3 regions of the Streptomyces sp. NBC_01198 genome follow, and region 2 is predicted to be linked to each of the others. Evidence: riboswitches for the same ligand, from Rfam matches in the RefSeq annotation. Region 2 holds a riboswitch; each other region holds the start of a gene.
The links. A riboswitch is a leader RNA that binds a small molecule or an ion and turns the genes downstream of it on or off. The one in region 2 is predicted to bind cyclic di-AMP.

Region 1 (4,383 bases), 2.1 Mb from region 2:
GACCAGACGCATCTGGTGGGCCTGCTGGGGAAGCGGCAGAAGTCGGCCGTCGAGTCCTACCGGGTGCAGCAGGCGGCGGCCACCCAGCAGCGCATCGAGGCGGCCAGGAGCCTGGCGACGCTGACCACCCGGCAGGCGCAGCTGCGGACCGCCAAGGCCGACGTGCAGACCAAGCTGGGCGCCGCCCAGACGCTGCTGAACAGCCTCACCGCGCAGGAGAAGGAACGGCTGGCGGCCCTGCAGGCCAAGCAGGAGCAGGAGGCCAAGCGGAAGGCCGCCGCCATCGCCGCACAGGAGAAGGCAAAGGCGAAGACAGCGGCGAAGAAGTCGGGGTCGACCGCGCCGGCGACGCCGGCCAACGCGTCGGTCGCCGCCAAGGCCATCGCCTTCGCGCACGCCCAGCTGGGCAAGCCGTACGTGTGGGGCGCGACCGGCCCGGCCTCCTTCGACTGCTCGGGCCTGACCCAGGCGTCCTACAAGGCGGCGGGCATCACGCTGCCGCGGACCACGGGCGAGCAGGTCGACGTCGGCACCCGGGTCTCGACCTCGGACCTCCAGCCGGGTGACCTGATCTTCTTCTACAGCGACGCCAGCCACGTCGGTCTCTACATCGGCGACGGCAACATGATCCACGCTCCGCACACGGGAACGGTCGTCAAGGTCGCTCCGATCACCGAAATGCCGATCTATGCAGCGGTTCGTCCGTACTGAATCGACCACCAACCGTAAGATCACAAAGCGATTTCGGTCACGTTGCAATCCAAACTTCCCAACATCCGGAGAAGTTGAGTACGGTAACCCGCTAGGTGACGCGTTCGCCGCCGGTGAAAGTGCCGGCACCGCGCCGCCTCCGCTCAATCCGGCCCAGGCCGGAACCGGGGACCCACCACGCACCATCGGGGTGAATCGGGACAGACGCCGGCAGGTGTCCGACCCGTAGGGCTGCCTTCCCTGCCCGAACCCGTCAGCTAACCCGGTCGGCGGTTCACGGAAGGAGTCGCCTTCGTGGCGTCGCATCGCAAGCCGCGCCCGCGGATACTCGCCTCGACCGCCCCCCGTGCGGCGGTCGGCGTCACCGCGGCGGCCATCGCATCGGTCACCCTGCTCAGCGAGAGCGCGAGCGCGGCGCCCGCGAAGCCCTCCATCACCGAGGTCAAGGCGCAGATCGACACCCTGAACCAGCAGGCCGAGGTCGCGACGCAGAACTACGACCAGGCCAAGGAGAAGACCGACACCCAGCGCGACAAGACCAACCAGCTGCTCGCGCAGGTCGCCCGGAAGACCGAGCAGATGAACGAGTCCCGCCGGGTGCTGGGACAGTTCGCCAGCGAGCAGTACCGCGACGGCGGCATCGACCAGACCGTGCAGCTGCTGCTGGCCGACAACCCCGAGCAGTTCCTGAACCAGTCGCACATGGTCAACCAGCTCTCCGCGACGCAGACCGAGGCGCTGAAGAACTTCCAGATCCAGCAGGAGCAGGCCTCGATCCAGCGGTCGCAGGCCACTGCGAGCCTGACCCAGCTGACCAACGCCCAGAAGCAGCTGGCCACCCAGAAGAAGACGGTGCAGACCAAGCTCGCGGCCGCGCAGAAGCTGCTCAACAGCCTCAGCGCCGCGCAGCGCGCCAAGATCGCCGGCATGAAGAAGGGCAAGTCCTCGCCGGCGAGCTACAGCTACTCCGGCCCCGCGTCCGGCCGTGCCGCCGCCGCGATCAAGTTCGCGCTCGCCCAGCGTGGCAAGCCGTACGTCTACGGCGCCACCGGCCCCGGCTCGTACGACTGCTCGGGCCTGACCCAGGCCGCCTACGGCGCGGCGGGCGTCAAGCTCGGCCGGACCACCTACGACCAGGACAAGGACGGCGTCGCCGTCTCGAAGGCCGACCTGCAGCCCGGCGACCTGGTCTTCTTCTACTCGGGGCTGTCCCACGTGGGCATCTACCTGGGCAACGGCCAGATCGTGCACGCCCCGCACACCGGCGCGTTCGTCGAGGTCGCCCCGCTGAGCTGGATGCCCTTCGCCGCCGCCCGCCGGGTCGCCTGACCGCAGGCACACGCCCGCGGCGCCGGGGCCGGAAACGGGCCAACGGTCAGGCTGGGTCCGTTTCCGTCCCGCTCACCCGTCGAACGGCGGTCGTTTCCTTGCACGGGCCGACCGATACGGGACAGTCCCGGTCAGTACGTCCCGGTGCGCCCCCGGGCAGGTTTAGCGTCGCTCCTCAGGTGGCCGACACCCCACTGCCGTCCGGTACCGGACGGCAACGGCCACCCCCGCCGAAGGCCCGGCGGCGTGCTGCTCCCCCGTGCAGCCGCCGCCGGGCCGCCCCTCGGAAGGAGTGACGGCCCGCGATGGCCTCACACAGTCCCGCCCTCACCCCCGCGCACACTCCCGCGCACCGCAAGAAACGCATCGCCTTAACCGGCAGCGGAAGCGGTAGCGGCAGCCCGGGCGCCCCCCGCACCACCCGCACGACGACCAGCACGACCAGCACGACCCGCACCACCGCCCGGATCGGTGTCACCCTCGTGCTCGCCTCGGCCGCCACCGTCTCGCTGTTCGGCGAGGCCGGCAACGCGGCACCGCAGCTGACCCCGGACCAGGTCAGGGCGAAGGTGGCGGCGCTCTACCAGCAGGCGGAGCAGGCCACGCAGGACTACGACGGAGCCAAGGAGCAGGCCGACACCGCGAGTTCGGCGGTCTCCGCCCTCCAGGACCAGCTGGCCCGCAAGACGGCGAAGCTGAACAGCACCAGGGACGCGCTCGGCAGCATCGCCGCGGCGCAGTACCGCTCCGGCGGCATCGACCCGCTGCTGCAGCTCGCACTGAGCTCCACGCCCGACACCTACCTCGCCCGGGCGTCCTACCTCCGGCAGGCCGGCACCCAGCAGAGCCAGGCGCTGACCCGGCTGGCCGCCCAGCAGCAGGACATCGCCCACACGCGTTCGCTGGCCGCGGGCCGGCTGGCCGCGCTGCGCGACGCCCAGTCCAGGGTCGCGGACCACAAGCGCACGGTGACCGCCGAACTCACCGCCGCCCAGGCGCTGCTGGCCCAGCTGACCGCGGCCCAGCGGGCCGCGGTCGCGGCCGCCGACGGCCCCGCGCCGGCGTCCGACGCGGCCGCGCCCGCCACCCGGGCCGCCGTGCGCGCCCCGCTCGCCCCGGTCACGACGGCCTCCCCGCGTGCCGCGCGGGCGGTGGCGTTCGCCTACCGGGCGCTCGGCCTGCCCTACGTGTGGGGTGCCACCGGGCCGCACGCGTACGACTGTTCCGGCCTGACGCAGGCGGCCTGGCGGTCGGCCGGGGTCTCGCTCCCCCGCACCACCTACACCCAGATCAACGCGGGTCACCGCATCTCCCGCTCCCAACTGCAGCCGGGTGACCTGGTGTTCTTCTACTCGGGTGCGAGCCACGTCGGCCTCTACATCGGCGGCGGCAACATGATCCACGCACCGCACCCCGGCTCCCCGGTCCGTGTCGCGCCGATCAGCGAGATGCCTTTCGCGGCGGCGGTACGTCCGGGCTGAGCCGGGGTGCGGCGGTGGTGCCGGCCTGGGGCCGGCGCGTCAACTCCGGCCTATGGCTGCGGCGTCACCTCCGGCCGGGTGGAGTAGCACGGCGCGGAGCCGTACGCGCCGGGGCCGACCACGGTGAGGGCGGGTTTCCACAGCACCACGCCGTAGTCCCGCTCCCACCGGGTGGTCTGCCGCGCCTGGAGGATGCCGAGCAGCATCATCAGCGGGAAGGCGAGCCCGACCAGCGGCAGGTGGACGTAGTCGGCGCACACCAGCGCCCAGCCGGCCGCGACCAGCCCCATCACGACGGTGCCGCGCCGCAGGTCCTTCCTGCGGCCGGTCTGGTCGTGCCAGAGCGTGTCGGGGGCCGGCACCGCGGCCGCGTAGTCGCGCGCGACCCGCGCGCGGGACCTGGCACCGAACTGCTGATACGCCCAGAGCGCGATCAGCAGCGCGGTCAGCGCCAGTTGCCCGACGGCCTTCGTGCCCTGCCAGTCGGCGCTGTCCGCCGCGGGCAGCAGCACGGCGAGCGCGACCGCGCCGCCCACCGCCGCTCCGATGCCGGAATGCCTGGCCTGGGCGGCCAGCGGCACCAGGTGGGGCGCTGTCGTGCTGCCGGTCTCGGTCATGGTCATGGTCACCTCGTCACCAGAACTTCAGATGCTTGGCCGCGCCGCCGATGGCTTTGCCGGCGTCGATGATCTTGTGTGTGCCCGCCTTGTCCCCGATCCACTTGGCCGCTTTCGCCACCGGTGTGCCCTCGAACTTCGAGGCGTATCCGATGCCGACGAAGACGAACACGGTCTGCAGGGACGACTTCAGGCACGAGCTGCCGAACCCGTTCCTGCAGTTGTAGTACGCCTGGTAGGCGTTG
Region 2 (4,383 bases):
CTTGCGGGCCTGGGTGCGGACGTACTCCGGGTCCTGCCAGCGTGCCTTCTGCTCGCGCAGCTGCTCCACCTTCTGGTGCGCCTGCTGCGCCTCGCGGCGCTGGTCGGCGATGTCCGAACGCTGCGCGATGTACTGCCGCATCGGATAGGCGAGGGCGATCACCAGGGCGCACAGCACCAGCGCGAGCAGCGCCGCGCGTCCGGTGAGCTTGTTGCGGCGGGCCGGGCGCCGGGCCGCGGCGGCACGATAGACCCGCGCGTGCGCCTCCTGCCCGATGGCCTTGAGCCGGGCCGCGGTGGAGAACCGGTCGGACCCCACGCCGTCGCTCCCCTCGTACGTCCGGCAGGACGCACGCACGTCCTGCGGGACCGAACATACTGCCCCGTCCGTCCGTACGCCGGTACGTCCCCGCCCGCGGTGAGGAACCGGGGGCGGGGACGCACCGGCGCGGGGGCGCTCCCCCGGCCGCCTCGGCCCTGCCGTGCGGCGCCGGCCGTACCGCGTACGGCCGTGCGGTGTCAGTCCTTGAAGCGCGGGAAGGCGCTGCGGCCGGCGTAGACCGCGGCGTCGTCGAGGATCTCCTCGATACGCAGCAGCTGGTTGTACTTCGCGACGCGCTCGGAGCGGGCCGGGGCGCCGGTCTTGATCTGGCCGCAGTTGGTGGCGACGGCCAGGTCGGCGATCGTGACGTCCTCGGTCTCGCCGGAGCGGTGCGACATCATGCACTTGTAGCCGCTGCGCTGGGCCAGCTCGACGGCGTCCAGCGTCTCGGTCAGCGAGCCGATCTGGTTGACCTTCACCAGCAGCGCGTTGGCCGTGGCGTTGTCGATGCCCTTCTGCAGGCGCTCCGGGTTGGTGACGAACAGGTCGTCGCCGACGATCTGCACCTTGGCGCCGAGGCGGTCGGTCAGCACCTTCCAGCCGGCCCAGTCGTCCTCGAACAGCGGGTCCTCGATGGAGACCAGCGGGTAGGCGGCGACCAGCTCCTCGTAGTACTCGGTCATCTCGGCGGCTGAGCGCTGCTTGCCCTCGAACGCGTAGGTGCCGTCCTTGTAGAACTCGGAGGCGGCCACGTCCAGGGCGAGCGCGATGTCCTGGCCGGGGGTGTAGCCGGCCTGCTTGATCGCTTCGATGATCAGGTCGAGGGCGTCGCGGTTGGAGCCGAGGTTCGGCGCGAAACCGCCCTCGTCGCCCAGACCCGTGGACAGGCCGCGGGTCTTGAGCACGCCCTTGAGGGTGTGGTAGACCTCGGCGCCCCAGCGCAGCGCCTCGGAGAAGGACTCCGCGCCGATCGGCGCGATCATGAACTCCTGGATGTCGACGTTGGAGTCCGCGTGCGACCCGCCGTTGAGGATGTTCATCATCGGGACCGGCAGCACATGGGCGTTCGGGCCGCCGAGGTAGCGGAACAGCGGCAGGTCGGAGGCCTCGGAGGCGGCGTGCGCGACCGCCAGCGACACGCCGAGGATGGCGTTGGCGCCGAGCGAGGACTTGTCGGGAGTGGCGTCCAGGTCGAACATCGCCTGGTCGATCAGCCGCTGCTCGGTGGCGTCGTAGCCGACCAGCTCCGGGCCGATCTGCTCGATCACGGCGAGGACGGCCTTCTCGACGCCCTTGCCCTGGTAGCGGTTCTTGTCGCCGTCGCGGAGTTCGAGGGCCTCGAATGCGCCGGTGGATGCGCCGGACGGCACCGCGGCGCGGCCCGTGCTGCCGTCATCGAGGCCGACCTCGACCTCGACGGTGGGGTTGCCTCGCGAGTCGAGGATTTCCCGGGCTACGACGACGTCGATGGACGGCACGTTGTCTCCTTCAGATGATGTCTTCTCGTCTTTTCCGGGACGAGCCTAACCGCCCCGGGTGCCCGTGCCGGTTCCCGGCCCGGCCCCTGAGACGGAAAACCGGCCGGGCACGCGGCGCCCCCGAGGGCGGGCCGCGTGACCGGCCGGTCGGTGAGGTTCCCGCCGGGCGGTCAGCCGAGGTACAGCTGCTGGCCCGGGTAGATCAGGTCGGCGTCCTTGACGCTGTCCTTGTTGAGCTCGAAGAGCTTGTGCCAGCCGCCCGCCACGTGGTGGCTGGCGGCGATGCGCGACAGGGTGTCGCCGGAGACGACGGTGTAGTCGCCCTTGCGGGCGGTGTGCCGCTTCCAGTCCGTGGCGGTGTGCTTGGCCGGGGTGGCCTTCTTCGCCGGGGTGGCCTTCTTCGCCGGGGTGGTGGCCTTGGCAGGCGTGGAGGTGCTTGCCGAGGACGACGAGCCGCCGGTGTTGATGTCGGGCGACGGGCCGCCCGCGGTCAGGCCGCCGGCCGACGCGCAGGACCAGGCGCCGGGGCCCTGGATGGCGAGCAGCTTCTCGGCGGCCGCGATCTGCTGGTCCTTGGTGGCCAGGTCGGCGCGGGCCGCGTACTGCAGGCCGCCGGCCGCCTCCCAGCTGGACTGCGAGAACTGCAGGCCGCCGTAGTAGCCGTTGCCGGTGTTGATCGACCAGTTGCCACCGGACTCGCACTGGGCGACGGCGTCCCAGGTGGCCACCGAGGCGGCGGACGAGGACGTGGCGCCGATCAGCGGTATGGCGATGGCGGTGCCGGCGACTCCGGCGAACGTGGCGAAACGGACCATCTTCGAGGCGCGACGGTGCTTACCCATGTGTGTGTTCCTCACCGACGCCTACGAGGTCAGCTGTCGGGTTCGGACGTGAGTTGCCCGGCCGGCACCGCGGTGTTGGACGCGGATGCCCGGCTTCACCCCGAGCCGGACCGGTGGCGTTCACGCAGCGGCGACGTGCTGTCCGCGCTGCGCGGCGTACTGCCTCTGGTCCGGCGGAAGACCGTGGGTCCCCCGCTCCTGCCTGCGGCGCTTTCGCGTCGACTGTTCCCGTGGGGGCGGCGGCAGGACTCGGCGTTCCGCTCCGGCGGGGCCCGCTGTGGCGAGCGTTTAGACGTTAAGCACAGGGGGCCCGGTTGAACAAACACTCGCGTTTCGGGCGCCAACTGCCGTCCGGGATTCGGGGAGTGGAAGAACCCGCAGGTCGGACGGCCGGAGCTCAGCAGCGAGCGAGCAGCCGGTCACAGCTCCGGAGAGAGGCTTGTCACATCGCCGCAGGGCACGGAAATACCGTACGTCCGTTTTGTCACCGGGCTTGCCCGGCACGGCTGTTCGGCCTCCCGGCAGCCGGCGTTCACCCCAGGCTGAGAATCTGTCCGGGTTTGATGAGGTTTGGATTGTCGCCGATCAGCTGGTGGTTGACGTCGTAGAGCCGGTGCCAGCCGCCCGCCACATCATGGCCGGACGCGATCCCGGACAGCGAGTCGCCTGCGCCGACCTTGTACGTACCCGGGTCCGTATCGGCGCCGGTGTCCGTATTGCCGGTGGTGACCGTGTCGTTGGCATCCGCGACGTTCGCGGTGACCGCGGAGGATTCGGTACGGGTCGCCCGGTCGGTCGCTGCCAGCGCCTCGTCGGAGGGGCTGTACGGGCGGGCGTGACGCCCGCTCCCGTCCGTGGGCGCGCTGGGGGCCGCGGGGTCGGCGGGAGCGGCCGGAGGGGTGCCGTGCGCCGTTCCGGGGTGGGCGACCGCGCTGGGCGGCACCGAGCCCGTACCGGGGTGGGCGGGCGTACTTGCCGACGGCGGCGCGGTGGTGGTCGGCGTAGCCGGATCGGCCGGCGTGGCCGGCGCCGACGGATCGGCGGGGGTGGTCGTGGGCGTGCCGGAGTCCGCGGGGGTTCCCGGGTCGGCCGGGTCGGCGGGGGTGGTCGGCGCCGGGGTCGCGGTGGCGGTGCTGCCCGGGTCCACGTCCGGCGTGCCGGTGTCCTTGAGCAGTCCTGTGCCCTTCTCGCAGCCCGGCCAGGCGTCGGGGCCGAGGTCGGCCAGGATCTTCTCGGCCACGGCTATCTGCTGCGACCGGGAGGCCAGGTCGGGCCGCGGGGCGTAGGCCGTGCCGCCGTACTGGCTCCAGGTGTCCTGGGTGATGGCGAGGCCGCCGTAGAAGCCGTTGTGCGTGTCGGCGCTCCACAGGCCGCCGGTCTCGCAGACCGCGACCTTGTCCCAGGTGCTCGCGTCCGCGGCGTGCGCGGCACCCGCGCCCGCGCCCAGCAGGGGCAGCGCCAGTCCTGCGCCGGTCGCCGCGACCGTCACCATGGCCGCTGGGGCCTGGCGGGGACGTCGGTGCCTGCCGTTCCCTGACGAGAGCATGCGGTCGCCTTTCCTCACAGCCTTTACGCGCCCGCGCGGCCCGCCGTCACCGGCAACTGCCACGCACCGTAAGGACCGGCGCGTCCCGCGAGCCGTGCGTGCCTCGCGTTGACCGCAGAACGTAGCGTTGTTGGCCCGGGGATCACAAGTCGATGTAGCGCTCGTCACGTCGGGGTCACGGCCCTGACGTGCGGTC
Region 3 (4,383 bases), 1.7 Mb from region 2:
ATGACTGTCGCCACCGCGCCGCTGACCGCCGAGCACATACCCCTGGCCGTACAGCGGTACGACCGCTGGTTCTCGCGCGCCCGGCGGCCGCCGTCCCAGCGGTCCTGGCTGACCGACGGACCCGTACGCGGCGACGAGCTGGTGGCCAAGCTGCACGCCGTCCCCGGCCTCGAAGCCTGCCGCGCACTGGACGGCGACGGCAACCTGATCGGCTACCTCGCCGCCCAGCCGGTCACCCTCGCGCCCGACGACCCGGCGGCGCTGCGCACCCACCCGCGCTCGGCCCTGGTGCCCTACGGCGGCCACGCGCTGCCCGGCGGGCGGGAGACCGAGGTGCTGCGCTCGCTCTACGCCAGGATCGCCGACCGGCTGGTCGCCGACCGCCGCCTCGTCCACTACGTCCAGGTGCCGGCCGGCGAGGTCGCCACCGCCCCCTGGGCCGACCTCGGCTTCGGCCGCGAACTCGTGCACGGCCTGATGGCGGTCAAGGCCAGGGGCCGCCAGCCGCGCGGCGTCGAGGGCCTCGGCATCCGCCGGGCCGGTCCCGGCGACCTGCCGCAGATCGGCCGGATGGCGGCGGAGTCCTCCCGGCGGCAGCGCGAGTCCGCGATGTTCCAGCCGCAGCCGGAGGGCGCGCTGGCCGCGCTGCGGCTGCACTACGCCGACGCGCTCGCCGATCCGCGCTGCGGAGCCTGGATCGCGTCCCGCAGGGGCGAGGAGATCGCCATGGTGCTGGTCGTCCCGGCCGTGCCCGACCCGGTCGTACCGGAGTCGTGCGTGGAACTCGCCGAGGCGTACGTGGAACCCGCCGCGCGCGGCGAGGGCATCAGCCGGGTGCTGCTGGCCACCGCGCTGGCGTGGGCGTACGACAACGGCCACCGCTACATCTCGGCCCGCTGGCACTCCGCCTCCCCGCTGGCCGCGGGGCACTGGCCGGCGGTCGGCTTCCGGCCGGTGGCCTACCGGCTCAGCCGGACGCTGGACGCGCGCATCGGCGGAGTGCCGGGCAGCTACTGAGGACGGGCTGACGTCCCGTCGGCCGCGATCCCGGCATATCCGAAACACCGTGCCAATTCCGGCATTTCGCAGTGACGCCGATCACTGCCGGCCGGATCCGTGACCGGCGTCACGGGCCGAACACGGTCCGGCTCCCCGGCGACACCCGCTGTTTCCGGTCCGGGCCGTTTGTCACCCTGTGCGGCCCGCCGCTCGACTCGCGGTGACCGGTCCGCATACGTACCGGCGTGTACGGATGGCGAGGAGTAACCGCCGGTACGGGCGGATTGGGGCGGCATGCCGCGTTTGGTTGCCCGCCGCTCCCGGCGTCGTCTAGCTTCGCCCTACCGCGGGCCGGACGTCCGCGGTATCCGCCGGGCGGGACGCCGAATCCTGCCGCCGCCCGGTATCGGGAACAGCCGAGCACTCAGGGCAGGAGCGGGGGACCCAGGTAGGTCGCCGTCCGGGGACACCGGACGGCTCGGGGTGAAGCCGCGCGACCGTACGCGCTCCTCGGAGCGCGGCCACGGCGGACCGCGGCCGGGCATCTCCTGCCCGAACCCGACAGCTCACCTCGCAGGCGTAGGAGAGGAATTCCCCCATGCCCGCAAAGGGACAGCACCGCAAGCCCCGCTCGCTCAACCGCCTGACCCGGGTGTGCATCGCGGCGGGCACCGGAGGCGCCGCCCTCGCGGTGCCGCTGCTCGGCGTCGGCCACGCGTCGGCCGCCGAGCCCACCAAGGCCCCCGCCGCTTCCGCGAAGTCGCACGAGTACACCGTCGTCCGCGGGGACACCCTGGCGAAGATCGCCACCACCCACCACGTCAAGGGCGGCTGGAAGTCGCTGTACAAGGCCAACAAGAAGGTCATCGGAGCCAACCCGAGTCTGATCCGCCCCGGCCAGCACCTCACGCTGAACACCGCCCCGGTCAAGGCCGCGCCGGCCCCCGCGAAGAAGGCCGCCCCGGCCCCGGCCAAGAAGGCCGCGCCCGCGGCCGCCAAGAAGGCCGTCAGCTCCACCGGCTACACCAAGCCGGTCGGCGACGCCGCCATCGGCACCCCTTACCACGCCCAGGGCTCCAACTGGTCCTCCGGTTACCACACCGGTGTCGACTTCCTGGTCTGGACCGGCACCCCGGTCCACTCCGTGGCGGCGGGCACCGTGGTGCACGCAGGCGCCGACGGCGCCTACGGCAACGACGTGATCATCCGGCACGCCGACGGCAAGTACACGCTGTACGGCCACCTGACCAAGCCGGTTGTCTCCGTCGGCCAGACCGTCGCCTCCGGCCAGGAGATCGGCATATCCGGCGCCACCGGCAACGTCACAGGACCGCACCTGCACTTCGAGGTCCGCACCACGCCGAACTACGGTTCCGACATCGACCCCGTCGCCTACCTCGCGGCGCACGGTGTCACCATCTGAGTCGCCTGACGCCCCACGGCAGTGCCCGCCCGGTCTTCACCACCGGGCGGGCGCTGCCGTGTGTCCCTCCTCGAACAGCCCGGCCAGCTCGCCGCGGGAGACCACGCCGAGCTTCGGATACGCCTTGTAGAGGTGGTAGCCGACGGTCCGCGGGCTCAGGAACAGCCGGGCCGCGATGTCCTTGTTCGACAGCCCCGCCGCCGCCAGCCGGACGATCTGCGACTCCTGCGGGGTGAGCCCCGCCCGCGCGTCCACCGGGCCGCTCTGCCGGGCCGCGTCCGGCACCGCGCCGCCCGCCGCGGCCAGCTCGCCGCGCGCCCGGTCCGCCCAGGGGCGCGCGCCGAGCCGCTCGAAGGTGTCCAGCGCGCCGCCCAGCCGCACCCGGGCCTCGTTCTTGCGGCGCGCCCGCCGCAGCCACTCCCCGTACAGCAGCGCGGTGCGGGCCGACTCCATGGCACGGCGGTGCGGGTTGTGCGCCGCCAGCGCCCGCAGGAAGTACGCCTCCGCACCGGTGTCCGGCGCCCGCAGCGCCGCGCAGCGGGCCACCAGCGCCGCCGCCCACTGCTGCCCCGAGCGGGCCGCCCAGTCCTCGAAGCGGGCGAAGGCCGCGTCCCCCCGCCCAGGCACCCCGAGCCGGACCGCGGCCTCCACCAGGTCAGGGACGCTGCGAATCGCGCAGATGTGGTGCCGCACCGACTCCTCGCCGAGCAGCGCGAGCCGGTCGAGCGCCGCCTGCGCCCGGCCGAGCCCCAGCTCCAGCAGGCCCTGGGACCAGTACGCCCAGGGCGCGCCCGGCGCCATTGCCGTACCCGAGCCGCCCGCGAGCGCCGTGTCCACCAGCCGGCGGCAGCCCTGCTCGTCGCCGCGCACCGCGGCGACATGGGCCAGGGCGCTGCTCAGCTGGCTGACCCACTGCCGCTGCCCGGTGTCCGCGGCGATCCGCAACCCCTCGGCGGCCGTCGCCGCCGCGTCGTCGTAGCGGCCGTCGAAGATCTCCGCCTCCGCGCGGAAGAACATGATCGTGGTGAGCCGCCCGACCCCGCCGCTCTCCCGGCTCTCCGCCGCCAGCGTCGTCGTCAGCTCGTGCGACTGGGCGTCCTGGCCGAGCGTCAGGCCCACCCCGCACAGCATCACCAGGTCCCGCGGGTCGACCCGCCCGCCGCGCGCGGCCCGCGCCGCGGCCGCCGCCGCGCAGACCGCCGGCGGCTCCCGCCCGGCCGCGCCGCGCCCGAGCGCCGCGGTCAGGAAGCGCGCCACCGGCAGGATCGGCGCGTCGGCGGGCAACTCCAGTGCCGCCAGGCGCTCCACGGTGCCGGCCACCTCGACCGCGCCGAGATACCACGCGGTGTGGGTGGCCTGCACCAGCATCCGGGCCGCCCGCGCCGGATCGTCCCGCCCGGTCAGCGCGGCGCCCTTGATGAGCAGCCGGTGCGCCCCGGGGAAGTCCCCCTCCCAGAAGTCCGCGAGACCCCGTACGTGCAGGGTGCGCGCCACCGCCTCGCCGCTCCCGGAACCGGCCGCGGTGCGGGCGGCCTGCTCGGCGAGGGCCCGGGCGCGCGGCAGCTCGCCCGCCTCTGAGGCGGACTCCGCGGCCAGCAGCAGCCGGCGCAGCCGGGCCCGCGGGTCGGTGCTCAGCCGCGCGGCACGGTCGTACGCGGCTGCCGCCGCGGTGTGGCCGCTGCGCTCCCTGGCGCGGCCCGCGGTCCGTTCGAGCGCCGACGCCACTTCCTCGTCGGGGCCGGTCGCCGCCGCGGCCAGGTGCCAGGCCCGGTGGTCCGGATCCTGCTCCGGGTCGGCGGCCGCGGCCAGGGCGCGGTGGGCGGCCAGGCGTTCCGGCAGCGCCGCCCGCTGGTGGATCGCCGCCCGCACCAGCGGGTGGCGGAAGCGCAGCGCGGTGCCGTCCACCGTGACCAGCCCGGTGTCCTGCGCGGGCGGCAGGTCCGCGACGCCCGCGCCGAGAC

Region 1: it holds a riboswitch for cyclic di-AMP, as region 2 does, so the genes downstream of both, OG702_RS13620 (C40 family peptidase) here and OG702_RS23030 (transglycosylase family protein) in region 2, are expected to answer to the same signal.
Region 3: it holds a riboswitch for cyclic di-AMP, as region 2 does, so the genes downstream of both, OG702_RS30525 (M23 family metallopeptidase) here and OG702_RS23030 (transglycosylase family protein) in region 2, are expected to answer to the same signal.

Annotation. Positions count from the first base shown of each region.
Region 1 is NZ_CP108568.1:3,075,545-3,079,927, forward strand. Features, by position in the region: gene OG702_RS13615 (C40 family peptidase) at 1-711, shown strand, start outside; cyclic di-AMP (ydaO/yuaA leader) riboswitch at 842-998, shown strand; gene OG702_RS13620 (C40 family peptidase) at 1,006-2,040, shown strand; gene OG702_RS13625 (C40 family peptidase) at 2,346-3,521, shown strand; gene OG702_RS13630 (hypothetical protein) at 3,572-4,144, opposite strand; gene OG702_RS13635 (RHS repeat-associated core domain-containing protein) at 4,155-4,383, opposite strand, start outside.
Region 2 is NZ_CP108568.1:5,149,154-5,153,536, reverse strand. Features, by position in the region: gene OG702_RS23040 (FtsB family cell division protein) at 1-318, opposite strand, end outside; gene eno (phosphopyruvate hydratase) at 519-1,799, opposite strand; gene OG702_RS23030 (transglycosylase family protein) at 1,970-2,641, opposite strand; cyclic di-AMP (ydaO/yuaA leader) riboswitch at 2,645-2,784, opposite strand; gene OG702_RS23025 (transglycosylase family protein) at 3,174-4,187, opposite strand; gene OG702_RS23020 (cytochrome P450 family protein) at 4,382-4,383, opposite strand, start outside.
Region 3 is NZ_CP108568.1:6,855,402-6,859,784, forward strand. Features, by position in the region: gene OG702_RS30520 (GNAT family N-acetyltransferase) at 1-1,017, shown strand; cyclic di-AMP (ydaO/yuaA leader) riboswitch at 1,404-1,592, shown strand; gene OG702_RS30525 (M23 family metallopeptidase) at 1,598-2,422, shown strand; gene OG702_RS30530 (AAA family ATPase) at 2,459-4,383, opposite strand, start outside.